2 regions of the Melaminivora sp. genome follow, and region 2 is predicted to be linked to the other one. Evidence: riboswitches for the same ligand, from Rfam matches in the RefSeq annotation. Region 2 holds a riboswitch; the other holds the start of a gene.
The links. A riboswitch is a leader RNA that binds a small molecule or an ion and turns the genes downstream of it on or off. The one in region 2 is predicted to bind cobalamin.
Positions count from the first base shown of each region.

Region 1: it holds a riboswitch for cobalamin, as region 2 does, so the genes downstream of both, RT051_RS08880 (TonB-dependent receptor domain-containing protein) here and RT051_RS05950 (TonB-dependent receptor) in region 2, are expected to answer to the same signal.

Region 1 covers NZ_DAMCAM010000033.1:7,728-12,133, reverse strand. Annotated here, with positions in the region: gene hemN (oxygen-independent coproporphyrinogen III oxidase) at 1-349, shown strand, start outside; gene RT051_RS08895 (sulfite exporter TauE/SafE family protein) at 353-1,078, shown strand; gene RT051_RS08890 (cell division protein ZapA) at 1,396-1,734, opposite strand; gene RT051_RS08885 (DUF904 domain-containing protein) at 1,731-1,961, opposite strand; cobalamin riboswitch at 1,999-2,246, shown strand; gene RT051_RS08880 (TonB-dependent receptor domain-containing protein) at 2,320-4,227, shown strand; gene RT051_RS08875 (cobyrinate a,c-diamide synthase) at 4,239-4,406, shown strand, end outside.
Region 2 covers NZ_DAMCAM010000018.1:27,277-31,682, reverse strand. Annotated here, with positions in the region: gene RT051_RS05950 (TonB-dependent receptor) at 1-1,547, opposite strand, end outside; cobalamin riboswitch at 1,697-2,010, opposite strand; gene RT051_RS05945 (5-carboxymethyl-2-hydroxymuconate Delta-isomerase) at 2,144-2,503, shown strand; gene RT051_RS05940 (chorismate-binding protein) at 2,551-4,356, opposite strand.

The DNA.
Region 1 (4,406 bases), on a different contig from region 2:
GCTGGACGAGTACTACGATGCCATCAACCAGGGGCGCCTCCCTATCGCGCGTGGCCTGGCGCTGACGAAGGACGACCTGGTGCGCCGCTCGGTCATCATGGCGCTGATGTGCCAGGGCGAAGTGCTGTTCGAGCCCATGGAGGCCGCCTGGCTGATCGACTTTCGCAGCTATTTCGAGCCCGAACTGCAGCAACTCGAGGAGATGGCCGGGCAGGGCCTGGTCAAGCTGGCCGACGACGGCGTGCAGGTCACCGAGCTGGGCTGGTACTTCGTGCGCGGCGTCGCCATGGCGTTCGATAAATATCTGCAGGCCAACCGGAACCGCGCGCGCTTCTCCCGGATCATCTGATCCATGTTCCTCACGCTTGCGTCCACCGTCTTCCTGATGGGCCTGGTGGGTGGTACGCACTGCCTTGCCATGTGCGCCGGGCCCTGCGGCGCAGTGATAGGGGCAGGGGGACGCCCTGCCGCCCCGGGCGAACCTCAGGTGATCCACTGGCTGCCGCGCCGCCCGGTGCTGGGCCGCACGCTGGCCTTCCACGTCGGGCGCCTGGCGGGCTATGGCACCGCCGGTGGTGCCGCAGCCTTCGCCATGGACCAGCTGGCCTGGCTGGGCCAGCACAGCAGCGCACTGCGGCCGCTGTGGACCATGACGCATGTGCTCATCATCGCCTGGGGCCTCATGATGCTGCTGCAGGCACGCCAGCCCGCCTGGATAGAGAGCGCCGGCCGCACCGTGTGGGCGCGCGTGCAGCCCCTGGTGGCACGCCCGGGCGGACTGTTTTTCACCGGCATGGCCTGGGCATTGCTGCCCTGCGGGCTGCTTTACACCGCGCTGCTCACCGCTGCCCTGAGCGGCAGCGTGGCGCGTGGCGCGGCCAGCATGGTGCTGTTTGGCATCGGCAGCGGCCTGTGGCTGGTGGCGGGCCCCGCGGCCTGGCAATGGCTGCGGCAGCGGCTCAACCGGATGCAGCAGGCCAGCGGCTCGCGTGCCGCAGGCGCCGTGCTGTGCGTGCTCGGCGGCTGGGCGCTGTGGATGGATGTGATGCACGGCCAGCCCGCGCCCTGGTGCGCCTGAGCGCCTGCCCCGGGGCGGGCGGTGACAGCTGGGGGAAGAGGGGAGAGGGGGGTAGGCGGAGGGCGGGGAGCCCCGGCTTCGCTCGAAAGAAGGTGTCTGCAAATGCCACCGGACCGGCATCCTGAACCGGGGGTTCAGGTGGGCGAGGGCAACCTGACATTGGGTTCATCTGACGCGAGATGATCACGCCTGCCAGGCGATGTACCAAGCCCGGGCTCCAAGAGCATTGGTTCAAGGAAATATAAAGCCCGGCAGCATCGCAGACAGGTGCATTGTAGGCGCGTTGCGCGCCCCGCGAACACCCCGTTCGCCAATGCTTACAACCCCGGCGCGTCCCCAGCGGCGAGGGCCTGGTCCAGCCGGTCGAGCAGGGCGGCGAGGCGCTCGTCCTGCAGGTGTGGCGGCTCTTGCGGGGGCTGCGCGGCCGGGTGTGCGGACGCCTCCTGCTGGGCGGCCTCGCGGTCGGCCAGGTCGAAGGCCAGGTTGAGCGCCGCCAGCACGGCGATGCGGTCGCGGGCGCGCACCTTGCCCGCATCGCGGATGCGCGTCATGGCCGTGTCCACGCGCTCCACCGCGGCCATCAGGCGCGGCTCCTGGCCTTCGGCGCAGCCCAGCAGGTAGCTCTGCTGCAGGATCTGGACTTCGAGCTGTTTCATGGCGTGGCGTCGGAGGCGGCGGGCGCCGCGTTGGCGGGAAGACGGTCCAGCAGCGCATCCACGCGGGCGCGGGCGGCCTGCAGGCGCGAACGCAGCGAGTCGCGCTCCTCGGTGAGGGCGGCGACCTGCTGCTCCAGCAGGGCCTTGTCCTGCCGCAGTTGCGCGTGCTGCTGGAGCAGGCGCTCCACGCGCTCGGCGATCTGGTCGATGGGGGAAGGCTGGGGCATAGGGCGGCAATTGTAGGGACCGTGCGGCCGGCGCGCATAAAATCCGCCGCTTGTTGGTGCTCGCGTCATGGTTCGCATGCCGCAGTTCAACGGGAAGCAGGGAGGGGCCGTCCGCCATGGACCGGGCCCCGGGCCTGCGCTGCCCCCGCAACGGTCAGCGAACGAGCCGCGTGTCGGCTCACCTGTCACCAGTCAGCCACTGGGCGCCTTGAACAAGCGCCTGGGAAGGTGGTGTGCAGGATGTCTTCGCCAGCCCGGATACCGGCCAACAAGGAGGCTTTGCGCCACTGGGCGCACGGCCATGTCACCCAATGCTGGCGGGGAGGCTGGCGCGGGTTTGTTTGCTTGCATTTTCTCCATGTCGAATTTCCTGTTCTGCTCCCGCGCGGCTGCCGATGGCCGCGCGTATCTGCGCCTGAGCGCTCTGGCCCTGGCGGCGCTGGCCGCTTGCGGGGCCCATGCCCAGACGGGGGGCACCCTGCTTGCGCAGAACCTGCGCGCCCCGGACCTGGACGAGGTCGTAGTCACCGCCACCCGCACGGCCCAGCCGCTGACCGACGTGCTGGCCGATGTGTCCATCGTGGACCGCGAGACCATCGAGCAAAGCGGCGCCACCGGCCTGGCCGACGTGCTGGCGCGCTTGCCCGGCGTCGAGATGACGCGCAATGGCGGCCCCGGCACGGCCACCAGTGTCTTCCTGCGCGGCGCCGAGACGCGCTTCACCGCCGTCTATGTCGATGGCGTGCGCGTGGATTCCCAGGCCGGCAGCGGCGACCCGTCGTGGGAGGCCATTCCGCTGTCGCAGATCGAACGCATCGAGGTGCTGCGCGGTCCGGCCGCGGCCATCTACGGCTCGGACGCCGTGGCCGGGGTGATCCAGATCTTCACGAAAAAAGGCGAGGCGGGTGTCGCGCCCTACGTGGGCGTGGGCCTGGGTACCTGGCGCACCTGGCGCTCCGAGGCCGGCGTGAGCGGCGCCAGCGGCGCCGTGGACTATGCCCTGGGCTTTTCTCGCGAAGGCAGCCGGGGCTACAGCGCCAAGACCGACGCCGCGGCCAACCCGGACCTCGACGGCTACCTCACCACCGCCGCGAGCGGCCGCCTGGGCTGGCAGCTGCACGCGGCGCACCGCCTGGAGGGCACGCTGCTGTACAGCGACTCCAACAGCGGCTATGACGTCAGCCCGACCAGGGACGACCGCAACCTGCGGCGCCTGCAGACGCTGGGCCTGGCTTGGCATGCGCAGTGGAGCGAGGCCTACAAGACCCGTCTGTCCGTCAGCGAATCGCAGGACCGCTACGAAACCACGCCGAGCATCTACCTGACCGACACGCGGATTCGCAGCTACCTGCTGCACAACGAATGGCGCCTGGGCGCGCAGCTGCTGACGGCGTCGCTGGAGCGGCGCGAGGACCGGCTGGACAACACCAGCTTCTTCCCCACGATGGAGACGCGCCAGCGCTCATTCGACGCCCTGGCCCTGGGCTGGGGGCTGCGCCAGGGCGCGCACACGCTGCAGCTGAACGCGCGCCACGACCAGGACAGCGAGTTCGGCGGCAAGACCACCGGCAGCGCCTCGTACGGCTACGACTTCGCCCGCCACTGGCGCGCCACCGCGTCCGCCGGCACGGCCTTCAAGGCGCCGACGCTGTACCAGCGCTTCACCAAGTACGGCGACGCCTCGCTCAAGCCGCAGCAGTCGCGCAACTTCGAGCTGGGCGTGAAGTGGCAGGAGGGCGCGAGCAGCTTCTCTGCCACGGCCTACCGCAACCACATCGACGACCTGATCATCTACGTGGACGGCCCCGGCCCGTGTGCGGCCAGCAGCGATCGCTATCCCGGCTGCTACGCCAGCGTGGGCAAGGCGCGCTACCAGGGCGTGACGTTCGCGGGCGCGCACCGCCTGGGCGGCGTGCGTCTCTACGGCTCGCTCGACCTGCAAAACCCCCGGAACCTGGACACCGACAAGCAGCTGCAGCGCCGCGCCAGGCGCCACGCCACGCTGGGTGCGGACACGCGCGTCGCCCAATGGACGGTGGGCGCCGAGGTGCAGGCCTCGGGCCGCCGCTACGACGACGCAGCCAACAAGAACGTGCTGCCCGGCTACACCCTGGTCAATCTGCACGCCAGCACCCGCATGGCACGCGACTGGCAGGTCGTCGCCCGCCTGGACAACGCCGCCGACAAACGCTATGAGCTGGCGCGCAACTACGCTACGCCGGGTCGCAGCTTCTACGTCGGCCTGAAGTGGGCACCGCAGTACTGACCCCGGCTTCCATGGCCTCTGCCTCCTGTCCCGCCCTGGTCATCGCCGCTCCCGGCTCGGGGCAGGGCAAGACCACCGCGACCGCCGCCCTGGCGCGCCTGCACGCGCGGGGCGGGCGGCGCGTGCGTGTCTTCAAGTGCGGCCCCGACCACCTGGACCCACACTGGCACGAACTGGCC
Region 2 (4,406 bases):
TTCAGCGTCAGGATGTTGGTCACCGGGTCGTGCCCCTGCGAGAGCTGGGCATAGACGTTGGTGTCTGCAGCCAGCTTCCAGCTTCCACCCACGCGCCAGGCCGTGCCGGCCAAGGTCTTGTCGAACGGCGTGCCGCTGACCAGTTCGCGCCGCTGCAGCTCGGTCACGTCGCGGCGCAGGCCGGCCAGCAGCGTGAAGCGATCGCCCAGCTTCCAGGCATCTTCGACGTACACGTCGTGCGTGGTGGCCTCGGTATCGATGCGCGTGAGCGTCGGGTCGAGGCTGGCCCACTGGCCGCGCTGCGGGTCGAAGGCGGAGACCACCGTCTGCGTGCGCGCCGGGTCGGGCCGGTAAGGCGTGTTGCTGTCCTGGGAGAAGCGCGCACGCGTGGCCTCCCAGCCCAGCACCAGCTTGTGCGCGCCGGCGTCGATGGCCGCCTCCAGCCGGTTGCCGCTCTGGCGCAGGTCGTGGCCAATCTCCAGGTAGTCCGAGCGCGTGACGCTCTGGCGCGCCGGGTCGTAGCGGTAGGCCTCGATGTTCTTCCAGTGCCGGTCGGCGCTGAAGTGGTAGGCCTCACCCTGCAGCGTGAGCCAGTCGCTCACCTGCCAGCTGGCGCGCGCACGCACGCGCTGGTCGCGGATGGTGATGGTGCTGTCATCGCTGTTGTAGTTGCTGCGGCGCAGCGCGGGCACGATGGCGCCGTTCAGCGCAGGCGTGCCGAAGTAGCGTTCGGGGTGCTGGTCGCTCACATCGGCCAGCAGCTCCAGGCGCACGCGGGCGTCGGGCTGCCAGCGCAGCGTGCTCATCAGCTTGCCGCCCTTGGCACGGCCAAAGTCGCGCTCGCCGTTGGTGCTGTGACCGTAAGCGTCCAGCCGGTAGCTCAGGGTCTCGTCCAGGGGGCCGCCCGCGCCCAGCCCCAGGCGCGCGCTGCCGTGCGAGCCGGCAGACACCAGCGCCTCGCGCACCACCTCGCGGCTGGGCTGCTTGCGCACCACGTTGACCGTGCCGCCCACGGTGCCGGAGCCATACAGGATGGAAGCCGGCCCGCGCAGCACCTCCACGCGCTCATAGCCCCAGCCGTCCGCCGGGTAGGGCGTGGTGCCGGCGGCCACCGACAGGCGCACGCCATCCTCGGCGATGCCCACCGAGTTGGTGCCGGTAAAGCCCCGCGCGGAAAACGACAGGCTGCTGTAGCCCGAGGCGGACAGCGGCACCATGCCCACGGTGCGTCCCACGATATCGGCCATGCGTGTGTCGCCGCGCTGCTGCCAGGTCTCGCTGTCCACCACGTCCAGGCTGGCGGGCAGGTCCCTGGTGGCAAGGCCCGTGCGGCTGCCCGACAGGGAGGGCTGGCGCAGACCCAGTCCAGCCCCCGGGTGGGGCGCGGCGGTGCTCGTCACGGCCGGCAGGGTGGCGGGGGCGGGCTGCTGGGCCAACGCGGGCGGCACGGCCAGCAGGCAGGCCAGCCAGGTGGCTCGGGGCGCGAGAGACAGGAAGGGGCGCGCAGCGGGCGCCTGGCGGGCGTCGAGGGCACGGGTGTGCGGCATCGGAGTCATCCACGGGAAAAGCAGACCGCCTGCTGCATGGATGACGGACCCGGGCCTGTGCTGGCAGCCAGCCCGGAGCACGCCGCCATCGCTGCTCCCCGCAGCCGGTCGTTGCGCACGCTGCGCGGCGCGCGCCGAAACGGCGGCGCGCAGCGCAGCACCCAACAGGCCGGTATCCGGGCTGGCAGGTGGCGCACGCGTGCCTCGATGCCGGAGGCACGGCGCGCCGGCCGCTTCGCCTTCCCGGCGCCACCGCGCACCTGCACATTGCAGGCCACGTAGGGCGCCAGTGGCCGGCCTGGGCGCGGTCGAGGGGGCAATGCCACCCCGGATCTGCGCACAGCGCCTGGTTTGAGTGAAAGAAGCGGTTGGACCTGCTTACCGTTGCGGGGGCAGCCAGGGCTTTGCACCCTGTTCCCGTTGAACCCGGCCATGGCCGGGCACCTGTTGCGAAGCTGGCGAGTGTAGCGGCTGACAAGGCCCGCCCGCAGCCGCCGGCGGCAGCACGTTCTGAGGAACAATCGCGCACGGCGCTGGCACCGCGCCGGCACCGCCGCGGCGCAAGGCCGTTTCGTCTCCATCACGCAATTCCCGCCATGCCTCACCTGATCGTCGAATACTCGTCCAACCTGCCCGATTTTCCCGAGCGCGAGGCGCTGGCCGCGCTGAACGCCGCCGTCTGCGCCAGCCCCGAGGTGCCGATCGAGATGGACCTGAAGACCCGCATCCTGCGCGTGGACAGCTACGAAATCGGCACCGCCCCGGCGCAGCGTGCCTTCGTGCACGCCCAGCTGCGCCTGCTGTCCGGGCGCTCGCCCGAGGCCAGGCAGGACCTGGGCCAGCGCGTGGCGCGGGCGCTGCGCGAACACACGCCCCGGCCCGATGGCGTGCAGGTGCAGCTGAGCGTGGAGATCGTGGACATGGACCGGCCGTCCTACGTCAAGGGCCTGCTGTAAATAGCAGAGAAATCCGACCTCAGCCCTTTCCCGGAAAGGGCCTCCAGCTATTTCAATGAGAGCAACTGCGCCGGCAACCAACCGCGCAGGCTGTTGAGGAAAGCCCAGTCCTGCACGCGCGGCAGGTCGGCCAGGGTCAGCGCCCGCTCCGCCAGGCGGCCCGTGCGCAGCAGTTCGGCGCGGCCCACGCCGGGCAGCAGGCCGCAGGCCTCGGGCGGGGTGACCCAGCGGCCATCCAGCAGCGCGGCGACGTTGCCGAAGGTGGTTTCAGTGATCTCGCCGGCCTCGTTGTAGAGCAGCGTGTCGAACACACCGCTGTCCGGCGCCGGCGCGAAGGCGGCGTAGTGCGCGCGCCGCGTGGTCTTGTAGCGCACGAATTCGCTGTGTGCCTGGGCAAAGGGGCGGTCTGCCAGCGCCAGCAGTACCGGCGTGGCCGTGGGTGCCAGGGCAAAGGCTTCGGCGCGCGGGCGGCCTTGCATGTCCAGCAGCAGGCGCACGCGCCACAGGCCGGCGGAGTGCACGCGCGCCAGCGCGTCCAGGCAGCCCTGCAACGCTGCCACCTCGAACGGATAGCCGAAGTGCCCTGCCGCGCGCTGCAGCCGTGCCAGATGCGCGGCGCGGTGGCGCAGCACGCCATCCTCCAGCGCCAGCGTCTCCAGCAGCTCGAACGGCTGGCTGGCGCGCAGCGCAAAGGCGCGCTTGGCGGCCCATTCGCGCCATTCGGCCTCGGGCTCGGCGCCCCAGACGATGCCGCTGCCGATGCAGCAGCGCACCTCGCGGCCGTGCAGCTCCAGCGTGCGGATGGGCACGTTGAAGGTGGCGACCATCGCGCCGGCGCCCTGCTCCGGATCGGGCCGCACCACGCCCAGCGCCCCGCAGTAGATGCCGCGCGGGCCGGCCTCCAGTTCACGGATGGCGCGCATGGCTTCGACCTTGGGCGCGCCGGTGACCGAGCCGCAGGGAAACAGCGCCGCGAACACGTCAGCCAGCCGCGTGCCGGCGCGCGTCGCGGCCTGCACGTCGGACGTCATCTGCCAAACCGTGGGCAGCGCCTGGGTCTGCAGCAGGCGCGGCACCTGCACGCTGCCGGGCCGGGCGATGCGCGAGAGGTCGTTCCTCAGCAGGTCCACGATCATGACGTTCTCGGCGCGCTCCTTCGGGGACGCGCGCAACTGCTGCTCGCGCTGTGCGTCCTCATCCTGCGTGGCGCCGCGCGCGGCCGTGCCCTTCATGGGGCGCGTGAGGATGGCGCCGCAGCCGTCCGCGCCGGCGCGCCAGTCGAAGAACAGCTCGGGCGAGACCGACAGCGCCTGCGCGTCGCCCATGTCGAGCATGGCGGCATAGCCGCCCGGCTGGGCGCGCTGCAGGGCGGCAAACAACGCCCGCGGCGTACCGGCGCGCAGCTGCCCGGGCAGCGGCGCGGTGTAGTTGACCTGGTAGAAGCGGCCCTCGGCAATGCCCTGCCGGATGCGCGCCAGCGCGGCGTCGAAGTCGGCGCGCGGCAGGGGAGCGGCCCAGTCCACGCTGGCGGCTGGCTCGTCGGCAGCGCCGCGCTGCGGCCAGGGCAGCGGAGCGTCATAGAGGGCAAACCAGGCCAGCGGGTCGGGCTGCTGCGCGGGCACTTCGTGAACGGCCAGGGCGCCATCGAAGGCCGCCGCCGCCTCGTAGCGCAGGGCACCCACGCACCACAGGCCGGCGCGCGCGGCGTCCTCCACCGCGTGCAGCAGGGACTGCACCTCGCCGGGCTGGCGGGCCTGCAGCACGCGCAGCGGCGAACCGAAGGCGTGACGCAGGCGCGGTGCCTGCCCGTCCCGGGGGTCGGCAAAGTCGATCAGCGCGGTGGTTTTTTGCATCGAATCGGGATCAAGCCCTTGCAGGTGGCACTCCAGGGGTTTTCATGGGG